4 regions of the Thermoclostridium stercorarium subsp. stercorarium DSM 8532 genome follow, and region 1 is predicted to be linked to each of the others. Evidence: riboswitches for the same ligand, from Rfam matches in the RefSeq annotation. Region 1 holds a riboswitch; each other region holds the start of a gene.
The links. Region 1 has a riboswitch for thiamine pyrophosphate ahead of thiC (phosphomethylpyrimidine synthase ThiC). Riboswitches for the same ligand answer to the same signal wherever they lie in the genome.
Positions count from the first base shown of each region.

Region 2: another riboswitch for thiamine pyrophosphate. It lies ahead of CST_RS04000 (thiamine-binding protein); the one in region 1 lies ahead of thiC (phosphomethylpyrimidine synthase ThiC).
Region 3: another riboswitch for thiamine pyrophosphate. It lies ahead of thiM (hydroxyethylthiazole kinase); the one in region 1 lies ahead of thiC (phosphomethylpyrimidine synthase ThiC).
Region 4: another riboswitch for thiamine pyrophosphate. It lies ahead of thiW (energy coupling factor transporter S component ThiW); the one in region 1 lies ahead of thiC (phosphomethylpyrimidine synthase ThiC).

Region 1 covers NC_020134.1:2,521,889-2,525,056, reverse strand. The annotation lists gene CST_RS10930 (putative Ig domain-containing protein) at 1-393, shown strand, start outside; gene CST_RS10925 (nucleoside hydrolase) at 633-1,523, shown strand; TPP riboswitch at 1,597-1,702, shown strand; gene thiC (phosphomethylpyrimidine synthase ThiC) at 1,807-3,105, shown strand; gene CST_RS10915 (DUF1848 domain-containing protein) at 3,126-3,168, opposite strand, start outside.
Region 2 covers NC_020134.1:898,159-901,326, reverse strand. The annotation lists gene CST_RS04010 (ABC transporter substrate-binding protein) at 1-905, opposite strand, end outside; gene CST_RS04005 (ABC transporter permease) at 902-1,660, opposite strand; gene CST_RS04000 (thiamine-binding protein) at 1,635-1,922, opposite strand; TPP riboswitch at 2,082-2,189, opposite strand; gene CST_RS03995 (glycosyltransferase family 39 protein) at 2,486-3,168, shown strand, end outside.
Region 3 covers NC_020134.1:2,007,824-2,010,991, reverse strand. The annotation lists gene CST_RS08640 (class I SAM-dependent rRNA methyltransferase) at 1-239, opposite strand, end outside; gene CST_RS08635 (cupin domain-containing protein) at 425-997, opposite strand; TPP riboswitch at 1,187-1,289, shown strand; gene thiM (hydroxyethylthiazole kinase) at 1,508-2,344, shown strand; gene CST_RS08625 (thiamine phosphate synthase) at 2,371-3,087, shown strand; gene CST_RS08620 (HAD family hydrolase) at 3,110-3,168, shown strand, end outside.
Region 4 covers NC_020134.1:2,117,595-2,120,762, reverse strand. The annotation lists gene CST_RS09060 (DUF362 domain-containing protein) at 1-657, shown strand, start outside; TPP riboswitch at 1,012-1,119, shown strand; gene thiW (energy coupling factor transporter S component ThiW) at 1,195-1,689, shown strand; gene CST_RS09050 (hypothetical protein) at 1,761-2,471, shown strand; gene CST_RS09045 (DUF3788 domain-containing protein) at 2,613-3,168, opposite strand, start outside.

The DNA.
Region 1 (3,168 bases):
ATGCCTGAATGGGCGGATGATATAAAATCAGAAATATTGAAAAACGGAATACGTTATTTTGCAAATAAGAGCTATAGCGGCAGTCGGGCAAGTATAACAGCGCCTTTGGCTGTTGACGGGGATGTAACAATTAATTGTGAGTCGTTAGATATCTCAGCAGGAATTTTTGCAACCGGCGGCATATCTTTAAATGTCTCCCGGCTCAAAGGCATTGAAGGTGGGAAAATTGTAATATGTTCTGAAAAGGGAAACATTGAAATAAATGCTTCGAAATTTGAGTTAAACGGGCTGATTTATGCACCGAAGGGAACGGTTGTAATAAATGCAGGAGAGTTCATACTGAGCGGACACATCATTGCGGACACCATAATTAAAAACGAAATATCAAAATAATAGGAAAAGGCTGTTTTTTGAAATCTGAGAGTATGGAGACAGAGCCGAAGTCTGTTTTGGTTTTATCGCAGGAAGTAATATTAAATATAAAAATTTATAGTCACAGTAATAAATAGAAGGTCTATAGTCGTATAAGTATTATTTTCGATTGAGTGTCAATGGTTTGACTAAGCAGGTATAATATTATATTCTGGATATAGCTGCACTGTAATTTTTTATGAAAAAGGGGTGGGGGGCAATTGAAACACCGGTTTGACATTCCCGATACCAAAAAAATAAGGCTGATTATTGACACCGATGCCAAAAACGAGGCCGACGACCAGTTTGCCATTGTGCATGCGTTACTTACGCCGAGATTTATTGTTAAAGGTATAATTGCGGCTCATTTTGGCACTCAGCGCACGGCGAAATCCATGCAGGAAAGTTATGAGGAATGTGTTAAAATACTTGAACTTATGGATTTGACCAGTGAGGTTAAAGTATATCACGGGGCCGAAGCAAAGATCCCCGATGAACATACGCCAATGCCTTCGGAAAGTGCCGACCTGATTATCCGCGAGGCCATGTCTGACAGTGATAAGCCGTTATATGTGATATTCCTCGGCCCGCTAACAGATTTGGCTTCGGCTTACCTGAAAGAGCCCGCCATTGAAAACAGGCTTACGGCGATATGGATTGGTGGCGGTGCGTGGCCAAATGGCGAAAGGGAATTTAACCTTGGCAATGACATCGACGCCGCAAACGTTGTAATGCGTTCAAACATACCGTTATGGCAGGTACCGCGTAATGTTTACACCACAATGAGGGTAAGCCTGGCGGTGAAGGTAAAGCCTTACGGCAAAATCGGCGAATATTTATTCCGGCAGCTTTATGATTTGAATTTTAAATTGAAAGACAATATGCGCTTTCCAAAAGGAGAAATGTGGAGTCTTGGAGACTCGCCGGCGGTAAGCCTGCTTTTGGATCCGCACGAGTATCATTATGAAATGAAGCCTGCGCCGCGAATAACGCCGGACATGCGGTATGTGCATTACCAGAATGAACGGTTTATAGGTGTTTATAATTACGTCGATCCGCGCTTTACACTGGAAGATTTTTTTGCTAAGCTAAAGTTGCATTATGGGGAATAAAACTGAAGGTAATTTTGAAATTTGATAAAGCACCGATAAGATCAAGGCAGAATAGTTTAGAAACAGAATAAGGCATTAAAGCTGGGGGTGCCTTCAAAGGCTGAGAAAGAGGATTATCCTCTTAACCCTTTGAACCTGATGCGGTTAGTACCGCCGGAGGGAAGCTGACTTTTATAATTATTGACATTCACGCTTACCTTCGAAGGTAAGCGTTTTTATATATTTAATGGGGTACAAAAAAGGCTTAAATCGTTAAAAAAAGAAGCAGGAGGGAAACTGCCAAATGTATACGACGCAAATGGACGCTGCCAGAAAAGGTATTATAACCGACGAAATGAGAACTGTTGCAAGAAAAGAAGGGGTGTCTGCCGAAAAAATCCGGGAACTTGTTGCCTGCGGAAGGGTGGTCATACCTGCGAACAGAAATCATAAAGGCCTTGACCCGGCAGGGATCGGTGAAGGGCTTAGAACCAAAATAAATGTTAACATAGGTATTTCGCGGGACTGCCGTAATTTTGACATTGAGCTTGAGAAGGCAAGAACGGCGATTGATTTAAAAACCGACTCAATAATGGATTTAAGTTCCTACGGCAAAACGCATGAATTCAGAAAAAAACTTATAGAAATGTCTCCGGTAATGATAGGAACGGTGCCTGTATATGACGTGACAGGCTTTTACAATAAGGAACTTGATAAAATTTCCGCCGACGAATTTTTCAATGTGGTTGAACAGCACGCAAAAGACGGTGTGGACTTTATGACCGTTCATGCAGGAATAAACAGGGAAACGGCGCGGCGTTTTAAGCAAAACCAAAGGCTTACAAACATTGTATCAAGAGGAGGGGCATTATTGTTTGCGTGGATGGAACTGACCGGAAGGGAAAACCCGTTTTATGAGCAGTTCGACAGGCTTTTGGAAATATGTGAAAAGTATGATGTAACAATTAGTCTCGGTGATGCGTTAAGGCCAGGAAGTATAAATGATTCAACTGATGCCGCGCAGATTCATGAACTTATTGTCCTGGGAGAGCTGACGAGAAGGGCATGGGAAAGGAATGTGCAGGTAATGATTGAAGGGCCTGGGCATATGGCAATGAATGAGATTGCACCCAATGTAGTTCTGGAAAAAAGGCTTTGCCATGGTGCGCCGTTTTACGTCCTTGGCCCGCTGGTCACTGATATAGCGCCCGGATACGATCACATCACCGCGGCAATTGGAGGGGCAATTGCGGCATCATGCGGTGCGGACTTTTTGTGTTATGTCACTCCTGCCGAACACCTGCGGCTTCCGGATATTAACGATATGAAAGAGGGTATTATTGCTGCAAGAATAGCAGCTCATGCCGCAGACATTGCCAAAGGTATAAGTGGGGCAAGAGAATGGGACTATAAAATGAGCGAGGCAAGGAGAAACCTTGACTGGAATTGCATGTTCGAACTTGCCCTGGATCCCGAAAAGCCGCGGAGATACAGGGAAAACTCAATCCCTGAGAATGATGATACCTGTACGATGTGCGGAAATATGTGCGCGGTAAAAAATATGAACAGAATACTAAAGGGTGAAAATATCGATATCCTGTAAAATCAATTTTTTTTACATTATCATATGAACTTTAACTGTTCAAAGTTATGTCGTGTGGAAAGG
Region 2 (3,168 bases), 1.4 Mb from region 1:
ACTTCCTGCTTTTGCATTCCCCAGTATTCCGCATCTTCCTGGTACTTTTCCGCAAGATATTTCTGGCTTTCCATAACCAGTTCCCTGTCAAGTTCAGGGACGTTTTCCAGAAGGATCTCCGCCGCTTCTTCAGGTTTTTCAATACAAAATCTGTATCCTTTTTCAACCGCCCTCATGAATTTACGGACCACTTCGTTGTTTTCTTCAATCATTTTTTCGCTCGTTATAATGACCGGGGTGTAATAATCAAAAATATCGGACAGTTTTCTAAGCTCAATATAATTCAGCTCAATCCCTCTCAGCTTCGCCTCAATCCCCGTCCATCCTTCAAAAATCCACGCAAAATCCACTTCTCCCGTGGTTGACACCTGAAAGAAATCGGCATCACCCGTTGTAAGAATGTTAAGTTTTGACGGATCGGCCCCTTCCTGTTCCATCAAATAACGCAGCGTTGCTTCCTCGACCGGAGAGCCCCATCCTCCGTATTTTTTGTTTTCAAAATCCTTCGGCGAAGTTATGCCTTTTTCGGCAAGCGACGCGAATCCCGACGTGTTATGCTGGATCACCGCTGCAATGGATACAATGGGTATGTTCTCCGCACGGGCAAAAGTCACCGCTTCCTGATAACTTATTCCAAACTGGGCGGAACCCGCGGCAACAATCTGCTCAGCAGTCCCCTCCTGGGGCTGAACGATGGTTACATCAAGACCTTCATCCTCAAAATATCCTTTGCTTAACGCAACATACAGTCCGGTATGGTTTGTGTTCGGTGTCCAGTCCAGAACGGCAGTAGCCTTTATTTTATCATTTATGTTATCCGTTACTTTATCCGTTTTCTGCGCTCCACATCCTGTCGTAAGCGCTATTATGCAAACCAATACTAATATCGACATATATTTTTTCATAACGGAATTCTCCTCCTTATAACTTTCTTTTCAATAAAGGATATTGCGTAGAAAATTGCCAGACTGAGCACAATAATAATCATAACGTCGGCAAACAGCGCCGCGGTTTTAAATGTCTTCATTGAACGGGTAAGGAAAATACCCAAACCTTCCTGGGCTCCCACCCATTCAGAGAGAACCGCTCCGGTAACACTGTATGCAGCCGCTATTTTCAGCCCGGAAAAAAACTGCGGCATGGCTTGCGGCACTCTGATTTTCCACATGATTTGCGACGGAGTTGCCCTCATAACCTGAAGCAGTTCATCCAGTTCGGGTTCGGTGGATGTCAATCCCTGCACAAATGCCACCGTTATAGGGAAAAAACATACCAGCCCCACTATAAGCACTTTTGGCAGAATTCCGAAACCGAACCATATCATGAAAAGCGGCGCAAGGATATACAGTGGTATTGTCTGGCTTATGATCATGTACGGCCATAAAATTTTGTACAAAGTTCTGAAGCGTACCATCAAAAGCGATACCGCAACCGAAAGTATCAGTGCCGCGGCAAACCCCAGAATAACCTCCAGTAAAGTTACGGCGGTATGCCTCATAAGTATCGGGAATGAATCAACTAAAGCCTTCACCACCATACTTGGAGCAGGTATAAGATAATCAGGTGTTTTCAGTATATACACAAGGCTCTCCCATATAATAATCAGAACAGCGAAGGAAACAGGCAGACTAAAATTATCTGTATTTATTAATTTTTTCATCCATTGTCACACCTTCAGGTTTATAATCTATTTTCACTATAGATACCACCCTGCTGGCTCCCTCATTGATGCAAATCTCCTGGGCTTTTCTGACAATATCCAGCAGTACGTCCAGTTCGCCTTCCATTGTGGTTTCCATAGGGCCGACGATGTACTTGACACCGCTTTGCTGAATTAGTTCAATAACCTTGTCAACAACCGGGTACACCCTGTCTTCGGATACGACCGGAAGAACCTGAAGGCTTACATTGGCAAGAGACATCGCAAATCACTACCTTTCCACACCGTTATTGGGCTTTTGCCATCATTCAGTTGCAACTGAATTCGGAATAATAACCTGAACCGCGTAAACAGGAAGGGTTTGATTCACAGAAACCCATTTACATAAACAAAAAACCGCCGGGAAAGGCGGTGATTGTCAAACAGTATGTAAACCCTTCCCTACGCCGGCATTACCCGGATCAGGTCTTGCGGTCGGAGCTGACTGCTCCCTCTCAGCCGTCCGTTAACGGCTCCCGCAGGCATATATTCTATTGGTTAATTTTATAATAATACTCTACCTTTCTACTGTCAAGCAAAAGCTTCCTGCTTTATTTTTTTAGGCACAGGCTTCATCAATGCAATATTACCGCCTTTATTCAGCCTTAAGAACAAAAGAACTGCCGGTAAGCCAAAGTCGGTTTTGAAGACGCGTTTAACAGTTGACCTGTAATTGCTTTACCTGTAATATATAATATTATGAAACAAGTATATTATTTGAATTTCCAGTAAAAATGTCTATAATTATAGAAATAAACGGAAAAGCAAGGAGGAAACAATTATCAATTGGTTCCTGAAAAAGAAAACATACCCAAAACCATGAATATTACCGCAAAAATTATACTCACATGTACGATATTTTTCTTAATCATTATCCTGTACCAGAACATTGAAAACGTTTTTCTGCTTTCAATCTTCGAAGTGTTTGTTTATTTGAGCATACTCATATTAATTATGGGGATAATGTTTCATTTTATTAAATTCCTGCCTGAGAAAATTTTTCCGGTATTAATCGTAATCATAAGCCTTTTACTGCGTCTGTGTTTTATTTTTCTAGTGCAGACTCCTGTTAACAGTGACTTTTTAAAAATCTACAACGCGGCAAAAGACGCAGCGGAAGGTAATAATGCCTGGCTTGGGCAAACTTACTTTACAACATGGGGATACCAAATTCCTTTTGTATATTATGAAGCCTTCATTTTAAGGATATTTGGCTCAGTCTTTGCGCTGAAACTTCTGAACGCTGCATATATGGTAGTTACAAACGTACTGATTTATCTCATTGCCAAAAAATGCGTTGATTCCCGTGCCGCATTTATTGCCGCCTTCTTATACTCGATATATCCCGCACCGATTTTACTTTCTTCAGTTCTCACCAATCAGCACATATCCCTTATGTTTTTTATGTTAAGCATTTATTTTTATTTTGTAAGTCATTGCCGATACCGTATAACATTATCAGGTTTATT
Region 3 (3,168 bases), 510 kb from region 1:
TCGTCAAACACATCATTGGCATTACGTGAAATGAGCCTGACGGTAATTTTGCTGTTATTATTGTAAAAACCCGTGCCAAGAAAAGCATTTCCGGCAAACACATCCACCAGTCCGCCGTTTTGGGGTTCGCCTTCTGTTTCACGGATTTCTTCCCCGTATATCCATGGATGCCCGTCTCTGACACTGCGTTCGGCTTTCTTAGATATTATTACTTTGGGATATGGTCGTATCTGTTTCACTTGTTTCACCTTTCGAAGCTTTTTTCTGCGTCATTTTAACATATTTTATCTTATGCCTTCAATACAGGCATTATCAGCTTAAAAGCCGTAATATTATGCAATATAGCATTTAAATAAAAAAGCTTTCTATGGCGAAGTTCAGTTCCCATAGAAAACTGATTATAAGAAAATGTCAAAACACATACTCAATTGTTTTTTTCAGCGGCCTCTGCAATTTCTTTTGTTTCATGAACCGTTCCGCGAGGATGTTGAGGGGGTGCGTATATGGAATAAAGTTTTAACGGCCTGTTTCCGGTATTTATTATATTATGCCACTTACCGGCAGGTATTATAATTATATAACCGTCGGATACATCCTTTTGGTAATTCAGGTTATGCTTGCTGTCGCCCATTTTTACGAGTCCGGTGCCTTCTTCGATGCGTATAAACTGGTCGACGTTAGGGTGTATTTCCAGACCGATATCTTCACCCACACCAATACTCATCAGTGTAAGCTGCATATATTTACCCGTCCATAATGCAGTGCGGAATGTATTATTTTGTTTTGTGGCCCTTTCAATATTTATAACAAATGGCTCGGGGCCGTAATCCTTTAATTCTGTTACAGGGTTATCGTGATGAGAAAAATTATGAATATGGCTGTCCCTGTCCTGCATATGGAATTCCGTTGGTTTATTTAAACTGTATCGACGATAGATAACATTTGGATTTGTTTTTTTAAAGCCAGTATAGTGCGGGTAATGGTATATCCTGCGCATAATTACCTCATTTCCTTTAAATTTCCTACATGAATAATATATGCTTTATGTAAAACAGATGTGTTTATTCTTTATTTTTTTGTGTGCAAAGTTATTTAAGAAGAGATGCAATTTGTTTATATATAAGTAATTTTCAAATAAAATTTTACGGGTCTCTTGACATTAAGGACCATAAATGGTACTTTATAATAAAAACTGCGGGGGAACTCGTTAAACGAGTTGAGAAAGGTAAGACCTGACCCTTTGAACCTGTCAGTTAACACTGGTGTAGGGAAGCAGTTTTTATCAGATTAATATTAAATGATAAATAACAGCTCTCTCCACCAGGGGGGAGTGTTTTTTTATGAAAACCGAAATACAGGAGACAAATTCTCTTAAAATTACATGTCCAGGAATCAACTCGTTTGTTTCGGCCGGCGGATAATGTATATTACCCAACAGTTCCCCTCATTATTTGATGAATTTCCCATTTAAGTAAAATTAAAATATAAGACGAAAGGAGAGTCAAGCATGATCACAAAACAGGAGATCCGGGAGCAAATCATCCGGACGGTTGAAACGGTGAAACGGACAAATCCCATGGCAGGCTCGATTACCAATATGGTAACAATTAATTTTGTTGCAAATGCACAACTTGCCGTCGGGGGCTCGGCAGCAATGGTTTATCTGCCCGAGGAAGCTGAAGCTTTGGCAAAAGCGGGCGGAGCTACATATGTGAACGTGGGAACTCTTTTGCCGGTTCATGAGCAGACTTTGCCTCATGTGGCAAGAGTGCTGTATGAATTACGTAAACCATGGGTGCTTGATCCTGTGGCGGTGGGAATTGGTTCACTCAGAAACCGGATGTTACAGCGGTTTAAAGAGTATAAACCCTCCGTAATAAGGGGCAATGCTTCTGAAATTATGGCATTGGCGGGATTATGGGAACTGGAAGGCGGCACTAAAGCTTCCAATGTTCGTGGCGTTGATTCAACAGATTCAGTAGACTCGGCAAAAGCAGCGGCCGTTGCGTTAGCCAGATGGACCGGCGGGGCCGTTGCCGTATCCGGCGAAACCGATTTAATAACCGACGGTTCGGTTATAGTTTACTCTTACGGTGGATCGCACTTTATGCAAAAAATTACCGGCGCAGGCTGTGCTTTAGGTGGAGTTATCGCGGTTTATGCAACGGCTGCATCACCTTTTATCGCCGCGCTGACGGGAACCGCGGTGTTCAATCTGGCTGCAACCCGTGCTGAAAATAAGGTCCTTGGCCCCGGAAGTTTTCAGGTCCGTTTTCTTGACGAACTTTACAAGGCAAGTCCGGAAGATATTGCCGACAATAGGTTTGATATTGAAGAGATTTAATTGTAACGATCTGGGAGGTGAAATCAGTGAGTATAAGAAAAAATTTGGATATATCCGCATACCTGGTGATAGGTCCGGAAAATACGAACGGAAGACCTGTGAAAAAAATTATTAAAGACGCAGTTGAAGCCGGGTTCACATGTATACAAATCAGATCCAAGGTTGCATCTGCCAGGGAACTTATTGAATTAACACGTGAGGCCGCGGAAGTAATAGCCCTGTTGGGAAAATCCGATAATGTGGCCCTGCTTGTGGACGACCGGCTGGACGTTGTTCTGGCTGCAAGAAAGCAGGGAATAAAAGTCGACGGTGTGCACGTGGGGCAGTCGGATATACCTGTGGACGTATGCAGGGAATATCTGGGAGAGGACTCGGTTGTCGGGCTGTCGGCAAGAACCCATGAAATGATTGAGTATATAAAAACAGCAGATGTTTCGGGAATTGATTATTTTGGAGTCGGACCGGTGCATGAAACAATGACTAAGCCTGATTGCGGGCTCGATACAGACGGAAAAATAAAAACCAGAAGTTTTGAGGAAATTGCAGAGATAGTAAGGCTCAGCAAAATTCCTGTAGTAGTGGGTGGAGGCGTGAAGGTTGCTGATATACCTCAGCTTGCGCGGACCGGAGCCGCCGGTTTCTTCGTTGTATCCGCAGTGGCCGGAGCCGATGATCCCAAACAGGCTGCCCTGGAACTTGTAAATGCGTGGAAACTCCATACCGAAGCCGGAAGGAAAAATTAATAAACCGAAAACAGGTGGGAATATGATTAAAGGGGTTATTTTTGACATAGACGGGGTAATACTGGACTCGATGCCAATTTG
Region 4 (3,168 bases), 400 kb from region 1:
ATGTATGGTTTGATCTGTGGTACAAGAAAAGCGCAAGGGCATGTAAGATATCCTAACGCGGCAAAATTCTCAGAAATGCTGGTTGACATACATAATCTGGTGAAACCGCGCCTTCATGTAATGGATGCGGTTGTCGCCATGGAAGGTAACGGCCCGGGCTCCGGAACGCCTACGGAAATGGGGCTGATTATTATTTCAGCGGATCCGGTGGCAATTGATACAGTCTTTGCCAGACTTGTGGATTTGGATCCTGTTCTTGTTCCCACGAATACTCAGGGAATGGTTGCAGGAATTGGAACATGCAGAGAGAACGAAATTGCGCTGATGCTTCTTGATAACGGGATTCTTACAGATATAAGCTTTGACGAAATGTTTTCACGCTTCGGGAAGAAGGATTTCGACGTGTCCCGTGAAAAGGATCGACTTAGCGTTCTCAGCCTGCTGTCTAAGGTTACAGGCAGATTTACAAGAAGGCCGTATATTGATGCGGGTAAGTGTGTGAAATGCGGCATATGCGTGAATCACTGCCCTGTGAAAGGCCGTGCTGTCACTTTTAAAAAAGGAAAAGATAATATTCCCGTCTACGACTACAGAAAATGCATCCGTTGTTTCTGCTGCCAGGAGATCTGTCCGCAACATGCCATTATAGTAAAATAATATCAGCACATGGTTACAACACTGCGAGGTTTCTTTATTTTACAACACAGGTAGTCTAACTGATGTGCTCGCAGTTTATATATTGATATATTCCCGTAAATGGCGATTTTTAAAATGACCGATGAATCCGTTGGCATTTCCCGAGGATTATCGGAGCTGATGCTCAGTGGGACAAATATCTGCAAAATAGTGATCTGACATACAGAAAAGTGTATTGTGCGGACGTAGCACATAGAAAGATATGTAGAGAATGGAGGAATAAAGGTCCACAGTTAAAAATAGGAATTATTCGGAAATGCCGCTTTACAAAATATTCCTTTTATACTAAAATAAATTATAAAGTAATAAGTATTAAGTAAGCACTATGGGAGCTGGTAAAACCGGCTGAGAGTGGACCTTTTAGGTCTTTACCCTTGACCTGATCTGGGTAATGCCGGCGTTGGCAAGTGCAACTCTCAGCACAATCCCATTACCTGGATTGTGCATTTTCTTTTTCCATGTGCTTGATTTCCCAGTGCTTGGTAAAGAGGAATTGGTATGTCTACCCGAAAACTCACTTTATCAGCATTACTTATTGCCTTAGGTACACTGTTAGCCCATGTTATTTATATTCCGGTAGGTGTATCCAAGTGTTTTCCCATTCAGCATACCATTAATGTTTTGTCAGGTGTGCTCCTGGGACCTGGTTATGCTTTGGCAAATGCCTTTATCATCTCACTATTAAGAAATATTCTGGGGACCGGATCCCTGCTGGCTTTTCCCGGCAGTATTTTCGGAGCTTTTTTAGCAGGACTTCTGTTTCGTAAAAGTAAAAAATATTATTTAGCTGTATTGGGGGAAGTTTTTGGAACAGGTATTTTAGGGGGTATTGCCTGTTACCCCATCGCTAAGTTTGTTTTAGGGCAGGAAGTGGCAGTATTTTTCTTTGTCCTGCCATTTTTGGTGAGTACTGCTGGTGGGAGCATTATTGGTTATTCTCTTTTAAAAATAATCGATAGAATACCTTTATTAAAAAAACTAATTGCCAAATAAGTTGTTTTATGCTCGTGTTGATGTTCTCTGTCAGGCTTCTGCAAAGGGCTGGAACAGGTGCTCGAAGAGATATGTTCAGATATAACAGAGCGCAGATAATAAAGGAGATGAAAGTTATTATGAATAAAGAATGGTCGGAAATGAACAAGATCATGCAGAAACAACTGACCAGGACATCATTCACTGATGGAATAAATACACTTTTACAGCTTCGGGAAATATTGATGCAAGAGGTCATGTCCTGGAAAGATGAGCTGGACGAAAAAGATTATTGCGCTATTCCATTCATAAATGCAAACGGTTATCACAGTAAAACTATTGCGTATTCAATATGGCACATTTCAAGAATTGAGGATATTGTTGTACATACGTTGATTAAAAATAACCGACAAGTTTTCTTTGAAGGAAATTATCAGAAGAGAATGAATTCACCTATTATTACAACAGGAAATGAGCTTGTAAAAGAGCAGATTTCCGAGTTTTCAAAGTGTCTGAATCTGGATGTCTTGTATGAGTATATTACAGCTGTTAAAACCTCCACCGACGAATGGTTAAGATCAATTGACTACACTGAGCTTAAAAGAAAGTTCGGTGATGAGGACAAACGCAGAATCCGTGAACTGAATGTTGTGAGCTCAGATGAAAAAGCAGTATGGTTGATAGATTACTGGTGCAATAAGGATGTTAAAGGACTTATACAAATGCCTTTGTCACGACACTGGATTATGCACGTTGAGGCAGGCATTCGTATTAAGAATAAGATAAAGAATAAGATTAAGTGAATACCGATTGGGAGAGATATAACGTAGAAGCATACCATTGGGAGTGTAAGTGTGAATAATTTTGATTATTGGAATCAAACCTTGTACAAATGATAATAAGCTGTGATTATGTAGAAATATATCAAATTAATTAATTTGGTATTACTTTTCATACTGATATGGAACATAAGGTAAAATCGCCCATGTAACATCATCGGCAGAAATATTTTTGTGCTCCAATTGTCTGTATCCAACGGTTGCTTGTGCACAGGGATAATCTACACAATCAAAGCAAGAATTAAGCTGTTTTGTATGTAAACATTTTAACGGCTCACATAACCCATGTCCATCCTGATAGCAGTGGCAATTGGTTGTATCACAGCCAGTGCAACGCATATCCCAAGCGGATTTACCATATACCGCATTAAGATGCGGGATTAGCATTTCTCTAAATTCTTCGGTTATACCAGTGTAATGCACGCATAAATCACATCGATGCCCACATTTGCCATAAACGGCGTTTTCTTTTGAAAACGGCTTGCGATTCGGCTTTTTCTTAATAAGTATCAGCTTCTTCACAGCTTCCAGAGTTTTTAAATCGTAAACGCTAATAAAGAGCCATTTACCATCGTGGAAGGTATGTGCACGGTCGTAAAGCTGTTGTATCTCAAGCGGAAACTCATGCCTTATTGCTTCAAACTTTTCTCTTTCTGCCTTA